One region of the Caballeronia sp. LZ024 genome, then DNA from elsewhere that is predicted to be linked to it. Evidence: predicted binding sites of a transcription regulator. Region 1 holds the regulator's gene; the other holds the start of a gene.
The links. The regulator HrcA, encoded in region 1, represses chaperone genes, less so after heat shock. The targets are predictions, from matches to a motif close to TTAGCACTCNNNNNNNNNGAGTGCTAA.

Region 2: a site for HrcA is predicted at 4,833-4,859, ahead of rpoH (RNA polymerase sigma factor RpoH). Genes of this name have one in related genera too.

What each region holds. Positions count from the first base shown of each region.
Region 1 is NZ_JARUXL010000001.1:474,600-482,222, forward strand. It holds gene recN (DNA repair protein RecN) at 1-467, opposite strand, end outside; gene QCE48_RS02245 (NAD kinase) at 489-1,382, opposite strand; gene hrcA (heat-inducible transcriptional repressor HrcA) at 1,569-2,585, shown strand; gene hemH (ferrochelatase) at 2,720-3,787, shown strand; gene QCE48_RS02260 (RNA-binding S4 domain-containing protein) at 3,804-4,211, shown strand; gene QCE48_RS02265 (hypothetical protein) at 4,183-4,344, opposite strand; gene grpE (nucleotide exchange factor GrpE) at 4,715-5,311, shown strand; gene QCE48_RS02275 (thioredoxin family protein) at 5,328-5,723, shown strand; gene dnaK (molecular chaperone DnaK) at 5,909-7,623, shown strand, end outside.
Region 2 is NZ_JARUXL010000001.1:302,190-309,812, reverse strand. It holds gene QCE48_RS01485 (fumarylacetoacetate hydrolase family protein) at 1-125, opposite strand, end outside; gene ybiB (DNA-binding protein YbiB) at 424-1,395, shown strand; gene leuA (2-isopropylmalate synthase) at 1,867-3,519, shown strand; gene QCE48_RS01470 (nuclear transport factor 2 family protein) at 3,555-3,938, opposite strand; gene QCE48_RS01465 (acyloxyacyl hydrolase) at 3,984-4,550, opposite strand; gene rpoH (RNA polymerase sigma factor RpoH) at 4,922-5,857, shown strand; gene nagE (N-acetylglucosamine-specific PTS transporter subunit IIBC) at 5,994-7,623, opposite strand, start outside.

The DNA of each region.
Region 1 (7,623 bases):
GTGGTCTCCGTGAGGCCCGCGTGGGTATCGAAGAGTTCGCGTTGCGCGTCCGGGCGCATCAGGAGTTGGTGCGCGTGCTGCCCGTGAATGTCGACGAGCATCTCGCCGACTTCGCGCAACTGCGTGAGCGTCGCCGGCGTACCGTTGATGAATGCACGCGAGCGGCCGTTCGAATCGACGGCCCGGCGCAGCATCACGGTGTCCGACTCGTCCGCCGCGAGCGCGTGCTCCTCGAGCCAGTGCGATACGCCCTCGTGCGTCGAGAACTCGGCGGTGATGTCGGCGCGCGCTTCGCCCGTGCGTACGACGCTCGCGTCGCCGCGCGCGCCGAGCGTGAGCGCGAGCGCGTCGATCAGAATGGATTTGCCGGCGCCGGTTTCACCCGAAAAAACCGTGAAACCGCTGTCGAATTCGAGGTCGAGCGCGGCGACGATCACGAAGTCGCGAATCGAGAGATGACGGAGCATGGATGAAGGCTTGGATGCTGTTTAAGAAGCGTCTTCCTGCGACGGATGCTCGTTCCAGTGCAACTTCTTGCGCAGCGTCGCGAAATAGCTGTAGCCGACCGGATGCAGCACCGGCACCGTATGACGCGAGCGACGCACTTCGATCGTGTCGTTCAGCTCGACGGCGGTGAACGACTGCATGTCGAAGTTCACATTGACGTCGCGCCCGCCGATGATCTGGATATCGACCTTGGAGTCGTCCGGCAGCACGATCGGCCGGTTCGAGAGCGAATGCGGCGCGATCGGCACGAGCAAAAAGCCCTGCAACGAGGGATGCAGGATCGGTCCGGCGGCGGAAAGCGAGTAAGCGGTCGAGCCGGTTGGTGTTGCGACGATCAGGCCGTCGGAGCGCTGGTCGTACATGAAATGGCCGTCCACGGAGACGCGCAGTTCCGCCATGCCCGAAAAGCCGCTGCGGTTGACGACGACGTCGTTGAACGCGAGCGCGTGGTAGATCGGCTTGCCGTCGCGGACGATGCGCGCTTCGAGCAGGGTGCGCTCCTCGCGCTCGAAACTGCCGGCGAGCATCTGCGGGACGAGGTCGCGCATCTGTGCGAGGGAAATGTCCGTGATGAAGCCGAGCCGCCCGTGGTTCACGCCGATGAGCGGCGTCTTGTACGGCGCGAGCTGCCGGCCGAGACCGAGCATCGTGCCGTCGCCGCCGAGCACCACGGCGACATTCGCGCGCGCGCCGATTTCCGCCGTCGAAAGCGCGGGATAGCCGCTCACGCCGACTTCCTTGGCCGTCTGCGCCTCGAACACGACTTCGAAGCCCTGGCTCGCGATCAGCGAGGCGAGCGAAGCCAGCGGCTCTTCGATGCCGGGTGTGTTGGTGCGCCCCACGAGCGCGACGGTCTTGAATTGGCCTATTTCCATGCCGGCATTACACCATAGGTGAAGGTCGAAAAGAACCGTGGGCGAACCCGGCTCTCAGCACGCGCGTGCTTGTCCGTCGTCCGGATTGTTTGTGGCTAGAATGGAGCACATCATGAATTCGGGTGCGTCATGGCGAAGGCGCCGGCGCGCTCGCCGTACGATGACGCGTTGAGCTAAAATTTGCCCATGCTAGACCCACGTGCACAAACCCTCCTCAAGACGTTGATCGAGCGCTACATCGCCGAAGGTCAGCCGGTGGGGTCGCGCACGTTGTCGCGCTACTCCGGCCTCGAACTCAGCCCGGCCACGATCCGCAACGTCATGTCGGACCTGGAGGAGCTCGGACTCGTCGCGAGCCCGCATACCTCGGCGGGGCGCATTCCCACGCCGCGCGGCTATCGCGTCTTCGTCGACACCATGCTCACGGTCGAGGCGCCGGAAGACGAGGCGATGACCACCGCCGTCAAGACGCGCCTGCAGGGCGAGGAGCCGCAGAAGATCGTCGCGGCGGCGGCGAGCGTGCTCTCGAATCTCTCGTCGTTCGCGGGCGTGATTCTCACCCCGCGGCGCAGCCACATGTTCAAGCAGATCGAGTTCATGCGGCTGTCGGACAAGCGCATCCTGCTCATCATCGTGACGCCGGAAGGCGACGTCCAGAACCGCATCATGGCGACCCAGCGCGATTATTCGCCGTCGCAGCTGACCGAGGCGTCGAATTACATCAACGCGCACTTCGCCGGTCTCTCCTTCGACGAGGTACGTCGCCGACTTCGCGAGGAAATCGACCAGTTGCGCGGCGACATGACCACGCTGATGCACGCGGCGGTGGCCGCCAGCACGGATGAAACCGATCCCGGCGACACGCTCCTGATTTCCGGCGAACGCAACTTGCTGGAAGTGGCGGACCTTTCGTCCGATATGGCGCGGCTGCGCAAGCTTTTCGATGTATTCGACCAAAAGACAAGTCTCCTGCAATTGCTCGACGTATCGAGCCACGCGCAAGGCGTGCAGATTTTCATCGGCGGCGAGTCGAATCTCGTGCCGATCGAGGAAATGAGCGTGGTGACGGCGCCATACGAAGTGAACGGCAAGATCGTCGGCACGCTCGGCGTGATCGGGCCGACGCGTATGGCCTACAACCGCGTGATCCCGATCGTCGACATCACCGCGCGGCTGCTTTCCATGTCGCTCAGCCAGCAGTAACGGCGCCGTCTCGCTGAGATCTTGCGCCGCCGCGCACGCAAGCGCCACTAGGCCGTTCGGCCGATGCTGCGTCGCGAGCCGCGCCGCTATAATGGTCTTCACTTCACGACGTCGCTCATCCGGCCGCTTCCTTCATGCGTTTCGATCTCGAGTTGCCTTCGCAGCACGCCGCCTCGCGTCGGGTCGCGGTGCTGCTGATCAATCTCGGCACGCCTGATGCGCCCACGCCGCGCGCCGTGCGCAAGTACCTCGCGCAGTTCCTGTCCGATCCGCGCGTCGTCGAGATTCCGAAAATCGTGTGGCAACTGATTTTGCGGCTCGCGATTTTGCCGTTCCGTTCGCGCGCGTCGGCGAAAAAGTATGCGCAGGTGTGGCTGCCGGAAGGCTCGCCGCTGCGGGTGTACACCGAGCGGCAGGTCGAGCAGTTGCGGCGCCTGTTCGCGGCGAACGACTACCACGTGATCGTCGATTACGCGATGCGCTATGGCACGCCGGGCATTCCCGCGATGCTCAATCAACTGAAGCTGGAAGGCGCCGAGCGCGTGCTGCTCGTGCCGATGTATCCGCAATATTCGTCGTCGACGACCGCAACCGCCTTCGACGACGCCTTCAACGCGCTCAAACGCGTTCGCAATCAGCCCGAAATCCGCACGATCCGCCAATACGCCGACCATCCGGCCTACATCGGCGCGCTCGCCGAGCAAGTGCGCGATTACTGGCGTCATCACGGACATCCGGACTTCGCCGCCGGCGACAAGCTCGTGCTGAGTTTTCACGGCGTGCCGAAGCGCACGATGGATCTCGGCGATCCTTATCACGACCAGTGCCAGCGGACGGGCTCGCTGCTCGCGGCGGCGCTCGGGCTCACGCCCGTTGAATGCCGCGTGACGTTTCAGTCGCGCTTTGGCCGGGCGGAATGGCTGCAGCCGTACACGGCGCCGACGCTCGCCGAACTGGGCGCGGGCGGCGTGAAGCGCGTGGACGTGTTTTGCCCGGGTTTCACGGCCGATTGCCTGGAGACCATCGAGGAAATCGGCATCGAGGTGCGCGACGAATTCCTGCGAGCGGGCGGCAAGGAGTTTCACCGCATTCCTTGTCTGAACGCGTCGCCGGCGTGGATCAAGGCGCTCGGCGAGATCGTCGCGCAACATCTGCAGGGCTGGCCGGTGCAGACGGTTCAGCCGTTGAGCGCGGTCGCCTGACGGAATCCGAACTCTCATGAACTACAAGATTTCGACTGAACCCGGTGCGCGTCTTCGCATCGACAAATGGCTCTGGGCGGCACGCTTCTTCAAGACGCGCTCGCTCGCGAGCGACGCCGTCGAGAAAGGCCGCGTGAGGATAGGCGGGGCGAACGTGAAGCCGTCGAAGGACGTGCGCGTCGGCGACCTCGTGGAGATCGACATCGAACCGATCGTCTGGCAAGTGGAAGTGCTGGGAATTTGCGACGTGCGCGGACCGGCCACGGTCGCGCAGACGCTCTACGCCGAAACGCAGGAAGGCCGCGAGAAGCGGTTGGCGGAAACCGAGCGGCGCAAGACGTATCGCGAGCCGGCGGCCGAGCTTCAGGGCCGGCCGACCAAGCGCGATCGCCGGATCATCGACAAATTTTCAGGTCCGGATTGAAATACTGCTCGACGGTGGCATGAATGCCGCCGTATTCGGTATTGCGCGCCGTTACGGCGCCGGACATGCAGATGGTCGTGGTTCCCGCAACCAGTACCAGGGCGACCACCGCAATAGCAAAGGTCAGTTTCATGGTACCCCCGGTGAGCGGGCGAAACGGGCAAGGGCTTGAGCGGATTGAAATGCTTCCGTAGGATTAGGGTTAACCTGTGCCGACGAGAGCCTGATCGAAGTGTAGGCGACCGGCGCCACGGGCTCAATGTGAATCTGCAGGAAGCCGTCAATTGCTTGTTGCCGCGTGTTTCGGTCGCACCCGAAATGGCGAAAAATCGAGCAACGGCTCTTGAAAATGCCGGCGCGAGCCCTAGATGAGTCGCTGGTGCGGGAACGCATCGGTGTCCGCGTTTCCCTAGTTGTATTTTTGCAACGCGGTTTGGCCGCTTCTTCCGGCGTTCATCCCGCGGTTCGTATCCGAATCAACCCTCAGCAAGACATTCAGCGACATGGAAAACACGCAAGAGAATCCAGCGAGCCAGAACCCCACGCCCGCCGACGACACAGCGCGCCAGTCCGCCGACGCGTCCGGCGTCAACAACGCACAGCCGGCACAGCCCGCGGAAGCGGCGCCGGAAGCCGCTCAGGCGAACGAAACCGAAGCGCAACTCGCCGAAGCACAGGCGAAGGTCGCCGCGCTCCAGGAAGAGTTCCTGCGCGCCAAGGCCGAAACGGAGAACGTTCGCCGCCGGGCTCAGGAAGACGTGTCGAAGGCGCACAAGTTCGCCATCGAAAACTTCGCGGAAAACCTGCTGCCGGTGCTCGATAGTCTCGAAGCCGCGCTCGCGGATTCGTCGACCGATATCGCCAAGGTGCGCGAAGGCGTCGAACTGACGCTGCGCCAGTTGACCGGCGCGCTCGAAAAGGGCCGTGTGATCGCGTTGAACCCGGTCGGCGAGAAATTCGACCCGCATCGCCACCAGGCCATTTCGATGGTTCCGGCGGAGCAGGAAGCGAACACCATCGTGAACGTGCTGCAAAAGGGCTATGTGATCGCCGATCGCGTGCTGCGCCCGGCGCTCGTTACCGTCGCCGCGCCGAAATAGCGCAGCGGCGAACGCCATGGCTAACGTCCCGGTCGACGCCACCGCGTTCTCCGTCTTCAACATGCAGGAACTGAGCGCGGAAAATTTCGACGCCGGGCTCGCGTCGGCGGAGGAAGAACTGGCGGTCGTGTTCTTCTGGGGCGTGGATTGCTTCAATTGCGAGATCGCGAAGAAAGCGATGCTCGCAAAGCCGGACGAAATCCGCGCGCTTGGCCTCAAGTGGTTCCATAGCAATGTCTATGAGCATCGCGAACTGGGGCGCCGCTTCGTGCTGCATGGCGTGCCGACGTGGTTTTTCTTCTGCCGCGGAAAGCGCCTCGGCCGGGCGACTGGCTGGCACGGTCTCGGGCAGTTCGAGGCGGCTGTGGCAGCCGCGCGCGAAAAAATGCGCGCACTCGACGAAAAAGCGTAAGCCGGCGCAGCGAAAAGGTTCAAAAAAGAAAGACCGCATCGAATTCAGGGTCTTGAAAACGGTGCGAGCGCACTTATCTTGCGAATAGGTATGAATTTTAGGGCGTCGGCCCAATGAATCTGCGGTAAAAACCGGCGATTCGAACGACCGGCCCCGCTGCGATCAAAGTTCTGGAGATTACAAAAATGGGCAAAATCATCGGCATCGACCTCGGCACGACCAACTCGTGCGTGGCGATCATGGAAGGCAATCAGGTTCGCGTCATCGAGAACTCGGAAGGTGCGCGCACCACGCCGTCGATCATCGCGTATGTCGACGAGAACGAGATTCTGGTCGGCGCGCCGGCGAAGCGTCAGTCGGTCACCAACCCGCGCAACACGCTGTACGCGGTCAAGCGCCTGATCGGCCGCCGTTTCGAAGAAAAGGAAGTGCAGAAGGACATCGCGTTGATGCCTTACCAGATCGTCAAGGCCGACAACGGCGACGCCTGGGTGGAAGCGCACGGCCAGAAGCTCGCGCCGCCGCAGATCTCGGCAGAAGTGCTGCGCAAGATGAAGAAGACCGCTGAAGACTACCTCGGCGAGCCGGTCACGGAAGCCGTGATCACGGTTCCCGCGTACTTCAACGACAGCCAGCGTCAGGCCACCAAGGACGCCGGCCGCATCGCGGGCCTGGAAGTCAAGCGCATCATCAACGAGCCGACGGCGGCTGCGCTCGCGTTCGGTCTCGACAAGGCCGAAAAGGGCGACCGCAAGATCGCGGTATATGACCTGGGCGGCGGTACGTTCGACGTCTCGATCATCGAAATCGCGGACGTGGACGGCGAAAAGCAGTTCGAAGTGCTCTCGACCAACGGCGACACGTTCCTCGGCGGTGAAGACTTCGACCAGCGCATCATCGATTACATCATCGGCGAGTTCAAGAAGGAGCAGGGCGTCGATCTGTCGAAGGACGTGCTCGCGCTCCAACGCCTGAAGGAAGCGGCGGAAAAGGCGAAGATCGAACTCTCGTCGACCGCGCAGACCGACATCAACCTGCCGTACATCACGGCAGACGCGTCGGGCCCGAAGCACTTGAACCTGAAATTTACGCGTGCGAAGCTCGAAGCGCTCGTCGAGGAACTGATCGAGCGCACGATCGAACCGTGCCGCATCGCGATCAAGGATGCGGGCGTGAAGGTCGGCGACATCGACGACGTGATTCTCGTCGGCGGCATGACGCGCATGCCGAAGGTGCAGGAAAAGGTGAAGGAGTTCTTCGGCAAGGACCCGCGCCGTGACGTGAACCCGGACGAAGCCGTCGCCGTTGGCGCCGCGATTCAGGGCCAGGTTCTGTCGGGCGACCGCAAGGACGTGCTGCTGCTCGACGTGACGCCTTTGTCGCTCGGCATCGAAACGCTCGGCGGCGTGATGACGAAGATGATCAACAAGAACACGACGATCCCGACGAAGCACGCGCAAGTGTATTCGACGGCCGACGACAACCAGGGCGCCGTGACGATCAAGGTGTTCCAGGGCGAGCGCGAGATGGCGGCGGGCAACAAGCTACTGGGCGAGTTCAATCTGGAAGGCATTCCGCCCGCACCGCGCGGCACGCCGCAGATCGAAGTGACCTTCGACATCGACGCGAACGGCATCCTGCACGTCGGCGCGAAGGACAAGGCGACGGGCAAGGAAAACAAGATCACCATCAAGGCGAACTCGGGCTTGTCGGATGCCGAGATCGACAAGATGGTGAAGGACGCCGAAGCCAACGCCGAGGAAGATCACAAGCTTCGTGAACTGGCCGACTCGCGCAATCAGGGCGACGCGCTCGTTCACAGCACGAAGAAGGCGGTTGCCGAATATGGCGAGAAGCTGGATGCGTCCGAGAAGGAAAAGATCGAAGCCGCGTTGAAGGA
Region 2 (7,623 bases), 170 kb from region 1:
CCCATTTCGCGCGCGTGCGCTTCATAATTGCGGCCGACGCAATAAATGCGGCGTACCGGAAACTGATCGTCGGAACCTGCGACGGGCACGGCTACCGCCGGCGCCGGAGTGAACACGAAACTCATCCCGCTCTCCTCGTTCTGGTTGGATCGCGGCCTCGATCGTGCGCAGCGCATGGCGGGTCGACCCCGATCCGCGCCCGCGCCGAAGCCGGCAAGACAAAGAGTTTAACGTGCGCGCGTCGCGCCTGCGCGCCGGGCTCGCGCGCGAAAAAGGCGCGTCGCGCGGGCCGCCGCCTCTTTTGAGCGACTTGCACGCGCCGCACAAATGCTGTACTCAATACTCTTTCCGCATCCCACATTTGCCTGGACCGAACGTGGACACCGCCATTGCGAAACGCACGACGCCCGCGCACCCTAATCGATGACTGATCCTGCCCTGCAACCCTTCCTCTGCGCGCGCTTCATCAAGGAAATCGGACGCGGGCCGAACGGCGCCCGCGCGCTCTCCCGCGACGACACCTTCTCGCTCTACGAAGCGATGCTCGATCACCGCGTCTCCGAACTCGAACTCGGCGCGGTGCTGCTTGCGTACCGCGTGAAGGGCGAAACGGCCGCCGAACTCGCCGCGATGCTCGCTGCCGCGCATCGCTCCTTCGAGCCGCTGCACATCCAGCATGGACGCGAGCACGCACGGCCGGTCTCGATCCCGAGCTACAACGGCGCCCGCAAGCAGCCGAACCTGACCCCGCTGCTCGCGATGCTGCTCGCGCGCGAAGGCGTGCCGGTGCTGGTGCACGGCGTCGTCGACGATCCGGGGCGGGTGACGAGCGCGGAAATCTTCGCGGAACTGGGCATCGCGCAGGCGGCGTCGCACGATGAAATCGAGGACAGCCTCGCATCGCGCCGGCTCGCCTTCGCGCCGATCGGCGCGCTTGCGCCGAAGCTCGCGCGGCTCTTGGCGCTGCGGCGGATCATGGGCGTGCGCAATTCGACCCACACGCTTGTCAAGATTCTTCAGCCGTTTGCGCAACCGGGCTTGCGGCTCGTGAACTACACGCATCCGGAGTATCGCGACAGCCTGACGAGCCTTTTCGTCGATCATCCCGACGCCGCCGTGGGCGGCGCGCTGCTCGCGCGCGGCACCGAAGGCGAGGCAGTTGCGGATACGCGCCGCCAGGTTCAGGTCGACTGGTTCCACGACGGCCATTCGGAGACGCTGCTGTCGGCGGAACGCTCGTCGGCGGATGCGCCGGCCGCCGCGCTGCCCGATTCGCTCGACGCCGCGACCACCGCGCGCTGGATCGAAACCGTGCTGCGCGGTGAAGTGCCGATTCCGCCGGCGGTCGTGCGGCAGGTCGAACTGATCTCCGACGTGGTGCGCCGGCCGGTGTGAATCGGAACCGCCCGATTATGTTGCGTTCGCGATTGGTTGACACATCAACCGCCGCTGGCTAAAGTAGCCGCATGCGTTTCACCCAATTCTCCTCCCTCCGAATTATTTCGGGCCGCCTAGCGCGGCCCCTATCGCTACGTCTAGCGTAAGTCGCCAGGCGTAGCGCCGCGCGTTTGTCTGTTGTTCGCGCGGTCCTCCCAGTAGTTCTCGTAGTTCCTTCTTTTCACCACCTGTAGTCGTCAGCTTTTCGTTCGCGCATCCCGCGATGCGGAAACGCGAGGGTCACATGCACGCTGCTTCGCGCACGTTCACGTTGGTCGCAGGCGTCACCATCGCCGTGACGCAACGTGGCCGCGCGCGCGGGAAAGCATCTCGGCGTGCATCGGGCAAGGGCCGGCCAGCCGCCGGCACGGGCCTCTCTCGCAGACGCTACGCAACTTGCGCAACCCGCGATCAACGAGGTCGACGATCATGATGCAGAGCCCTTCCGAGAAATACCGTCCGTTTCCGCCAGTCCGTTTGAACGGCCGCCGCTGGCCGACGCGCACCATCGAAAAAGCGCCCGTCTGGATGAGCACCGACCTGCGCGACGGCAACCAGGCGCTGATCGAGCCGATGAACATCGCAGCGAAGCTCGAATTCTTCGAGATGCTGGTGGCGACGGGTTTCAAGGAGATCGAAGTGGGCTTTCCGTCGGCATCTCAGACGGATTTCGATTTCGTGCGCAAGCTGATCGTCGAGAAGCGCATTCCCGACGATGTGACCATCGAAGTGCTCGTGCAGTCGCGCCGTGAACTGATCGAGCGCACGTTCGAAGCGGTGGAAGGCGCGTCGAAGGTGATCGTGCATCTGTACAACGCGATTGCGCCGTCGTTCCGGCGCATCGTCTTCAATCAGTCGAAGGAAGAAGTGAAGGCGCTGGCCGTCGAGGGCACGCGCATCATCAAGGAATGCGCCGCCGCGCGGCCCGGTACGCACTGGACGTATCAGTATTCGCCGGAAACGTTCAGCATGACGGAGCTTTCGTTCGCGCGCGAAGTCTGCGACGCCGTCGCGCAAATGTGGCGCCCGACGCCGGATCACAAAATGATCGTGAACCTGCCCGCGACCGTCGAAGCCGCGATGCCCAACGTGTTCGCGGACCAGGTCGAGTGGATGGACAAGAACCTCGGCTATCGCGACAGCATCGTCCTCTCGGTGCATCCGCACAACGACCGCGGCACGGCCGTTGCCGCCGCGGAACTGGCGATGCTCGCGGGCGCGGAACGCGTCGAAGGGTGTCTCTTCGGCAACGGCGAGCGCACCGGCAACGTCGATCTCGTCACGCTCGCGTTGAATCTCTACACGCAAGGCATCGATCCGGGCCTCGACTTCTCGGACATCGACGGCGTGCGGCGCGTCGTCGAGCGCTGCAACCAGATTCCGGTGCATCCGCGCCATCCGTATGCGGGCGATCTCGTGTTCACGGCGTTTTCGGGATCGCATCAGGACGCGATCCGAAAGGGCTTCGCGCAGCGCGAGCCCGGCACGGTGTGGGAAGTGCCCTATTTGCCGATCGATCCCGCCGATCTCGGCCGCAGCTACGACGCCGTGATCCGCGTGAACAGCCAGTCCGGCAAGGGCGGCGCGACGTATCTGCTCGAACGCGGCCTGGGCTTCACGCCGCCGCGCCGCGTGCAGATCGCGTTCAGCCACGCCGTGCAGGCGGTCGCGGATGCGTCGGGCGAGGAAGTGTCCGGCGAAGCGGTCTGCGCGTTGTTCCGGCGCGAATATTTCGACGTGGCCGGTCCGGTCTCACGTATCGGCGCGGCGACGCTGCGGGTTCGCGGACGCGACGTGAAGATTCCGCCGGCCTCCGCCGCCGCGTCCGGCGAGTCTTATGCGCAAACCGTGGCAGAGGCGCTCGGCGTCGCGGCGCAGGTGTCGTCGTTCGAGACGGCCAGCACGGCGAGCGGCGAGACGGCGGTGTTCGTCGGATGCCGCGTGGGCGACGAGCCGATGCGCTTCGGCGTCGCGGTGAATGCGAACGCGGCGCTGGCCGTCGTCGATGCGATCGTGAGCGCGGTGAATCGGGCGCGCTGGACGAGCGTGCAGGAAGCGCAGAGCGAGGCCGTGGCGGTGTAGCGCAATCGAAGGCAACGGCGCAGGCGGCGCGACGGCTATTCGAGCGCCACCCGCGTCGCCTGCAAGGCGAGCAGCTGCCAATGCCCGGAGTTCTGAATGTGGACCGCGGTGTAGGCGATCGGAAACAGCAGCGCGCCGTTCTTCGATTCCATCTCGATCAGCGCGCGCCCCGACACGAGACACGTGTCGCGCCCGGCCGGCATCACGTCCTGCGACTGAATCTCGATTTGCCGGTAGCGACGGCGGCCGGCCGTGATCGCGTCGATGAACTGGCGTTTCGTCTCACGCTTGCCGTTCGTGTGCACGTAGCTGACGTTGTCGGCGAGGAGCGCGTCGAGCGTCTCGCCGTCGCCTTCGACCATCGCCCGGAAGCGGTCGCGTTCGAGACCGCGGATCGCCTCGATAGTTTTTGCCGGCATCTGTCGATTCCCCTTGCGGCAAGGAACCGATGCACGCGTTCCCCGTCAGAAGTTGTACTGCAGATAGAGCTGGCTGAAATTTATACCAGGATTCGGCTCTTTGATACCGGCGTTCGACACGTGCTGAAACCGGAAGCCCGCCTGGTAGCTCTGACGGGAGCCGAAAATCGCGCCGATGCCGACCACGTCGGCGAATTCGAACGCGCTTCCCATCGCGAAAAACGGCGTGATGCGCGTGTGCGACAGCACCCGGACGCCGACGCCCGCTTCGATGAAAGGCCGGAAGTTGCCCGAACTCTTGATGAACCGGAACATGGGCGTGATGCCGACTTCCCAGATGTCCGGATTGACCGTGTAGTCGAGGGTCGGATGCCAGTACGAGATATGCCCCTCGCCGACCATCGTGAAGTGATACCCGCCGATCTCCCACCACTTCCATTCCGGGTCCCAGACGAGACCCAGATCGGCTTTCCAGATCTGCCGGTCGGAATAGCCGCCCGCAATCTGCACACCAAACCGGTCAGCGTGCGCGCCCGCCGACGCGCACGCACATGCCGCGAATGCGGCGCATTGCAGGAAACGATTCAGCCAGGCGCATTTTTTCTTTTGCATGAACACCCCGACACTGGTTTTCGATCACCGACCGCTCGGACGGCCACTGGCGTATTTTAGAGATGATCGCGGAATTGTGCTTGAATTGTGTTTCGTTTCGCTGAAAGGCTGAATTAAGTTTCGTCGATGGGGCGAACCACGGTAATTCGTGCGAACGCCACCAAATCCCCGAGGCGCTTCGCGGTAAAAATGACTGTTTAATTAACTGTAATATGCGCCCTATCAGGGCTTGATTTTTGATAGCTTTTGTGGGAACTCCCACACAAGTCGACGCTCTAATCCTTAGCACTCACTGGACTGGAGTGCTAATATCGTGGTGACTCGCTGCGAATTTTCGCACCGGGTTTTTTGTTGATAAGGAGCTTATGAGCGTGACCAATGCGATGACCCTTCCGAATGTCGTGAGCTCGGCGCCGGCCAAGGCCGCATCGGCAGGCGCGCTGACGTACGCACAGTCGTCGATGCTGACCGGCCAGATCGGCAATATCGACGCCTATATTTCGGCTGTGAACCGGATTCCGATGCTGTCGCCGTCGGAGGAACGTCAGTACGCCACCGAATTCCGCGAGAACGGCAACCTCGAAGCGGCGCGTCAGCTCGTGCTGTCGCACCTGCGCCTCGTCGTGTCGATCGCCCGCAATTACCTGGGCTACGGCCTGCCGCACGCAGACCTGATCCAGGAAGGCAACATCGGCTTGATGAAGGCAGTGAAGCGCTTCGACCCCGCGCAGAATGTGCGCCTCGTGTCGTATGCGATGCACTGGATCAAGGCCGAGATCCATGAATACATCCTGCGCAACTGGCGCACGGTGAAGGTCGCGACCACCAAGGCGCAACGCAAGCTGTTCTTCAACCTGCGCAGCCGCAAGACCGGCCTCGCCGCGTTCACGCCGGACGAGATCGAAGGACTCGCGAAAGAGCTGAACGTGAAGCGCGAGGAAGTCGCGGAGATGGAAACGCGTCTGTCGGGCGGCGACATCGCGCTCGAAGGCCAGGTCGAAGATGGCGAGGAAGCCTTCGCGCCCATCGCGTATCTCGCCGACTCGAACAACGAGCCGACCAACGTGATCGCCGCGCGCCAGTTCGACAAGCTGCAAAGCGACGGCTTGTCGGACGCGCTCGAATCGCTCGACGATCGCAGCCGCCGCATCATCAAGGCGCGCTGGCTCGACGTGCAGGACGACGGATCGGGCGGCAAGACGCTGCATGAACTGGCCGACGAGTTCGGCGTCTCGGCGGAGCGGATTCGCCAGATCGAAGCGAGCGCGATGAAGAAGATGAAGGCGGCGTTGCACGACTACGCTTGACGTCTGACTGACGCAGTACCGCAAAGCCCGCCGTCGAAAGACGGCGGGCTTTTTTGCGTGCCCGACGTTGCGCGCCGCGAATGAAAAAACGGCGCCCGAAGGCGCCGTTTCCGTCATGCGTGAACGTGTGCGCGCGTCAGGCCGGCAGAGGCGCCGCGCCGCCGCCGTTGCCTTGCAGACGCGTCGCCAGTTGTCGCGCATAGCGCTCGGCAGCCGTTCCGACGACGATGTGGAACGTATCGGCCGAGACCCACGCGACGTCGAGCGTCGAGAGCCGCTGACGATCCACCGCCGACGGATCGCGCACGACCACGCGCAGGCGCGTCGCCGCGATGGCATCGAGCGAAGACACGTTGGTCGCGCCGCCGAACACGGCGAGCCAGCGCGCCGGGTCCGGATCGAGCGGGCCTTGCTCGCTCGCGCCAACCGCCGCCGGAGCCGCAGCCACGGCAGCCGGCGCCGATGAAGCCGGCGTGGCGCCGCGTGTCGACGAATGCTCGAGTTCCGAGCGGATTTCATCGGCGATCAGGTCCGCTTCCGGCCCGATGATCACCTGCACGTTCGTCGCGCCGCGCTTCAGCACGCCGCGCGCGCCGACCGTCTTCAACTGCGCTTCCGACACCTTTTCCGAATCCGCCACCGACAGACGCAGGCGCGTCGTGCACGCATCGACGAGCGTCAGGTTCGACGCGCCGCCGAGCGCCGCAATATAGCGGGCCGCGCGCGTCGAAGCCGCTGCGGGCGCCAACGTCGGCGAGACGTAGCCGCCTGCGCTTTCCGTCGACGCGGTTTCGGCATCGGTCGTCGCGGGTTCGCGGCCCGGCGTCGCCATGTTGAACTTGCGGATGAAGAAGCGGAACAGGCCGTAGTACAGGAAACCGTAGACGATGCCGATCGGGATCGCCATCCAGCCGCGCGTCGACAGGCCGTAATTCAGCGCGTAGTCGATCGCGCCGGCCGAAAACGTGAAGCCCAGATGAATGCCGAGCGCCGAGCAGATCGCGAGCGAGAGGCCCGTCAGCACGGCGTGGATCGCGTAGAGAACCGGCGCGAGGAACATGAAGGTGTATTCGATCGGCTCGGTCACGCCCGTCAGGAACGAGGTGAGCGCCATCGAGAACAGCAGGCCGCCGACGATCGCGCGGCGATCCTTCGGCGCCTCGTGGAACATCGCGAGACACGCCGCCGGCAGGCCGAACATCATCACCGGGAAGAAGCCCGTCATGAAGCCGCCCGCGGTCGGGTCGCCTGCGAAGAAGCGGTGCAGGTCGCCCGTCACCGGCGCGCCGCCGGCCGGCGTGAACGTGCCGAACACGAACCACGCAAGCGAGTTGATGATGTGATGCAGACCCGTCACCAGCAGGATGCGGTTCAGCACGCCGAACACGAAGGTGCCGAGCGCGCCCGCCGTCGTGAGCCAGAGGCCGGCCGCGTCGATCGCATGCTGCACCGGCTGCCAGATATAGCCGAACACGATGCCGAGCATCAGACACGCGACGCCCGTCACAATCGGCACGAAGCGTTTCCCTCCGAAGAACGCGAGGTACTCGGGCAGCTTGATGTCCTTGTAGCGGTTATAGAGATAGCCCGCGACCGAACCCGCGACGATCCCCGAGAGCACGCCCATGTTGAGCTTCGGATCGATGTCCTTCATCACCGCGATCTCGATCAGATAACCGATCGCGCCCGCCAGACCCGCCGTGCCGTTGTTGTCCTTCGCGAAACCGACCGCCACGCCGATCGCGAACAGGAGCGGCAGATTCGTG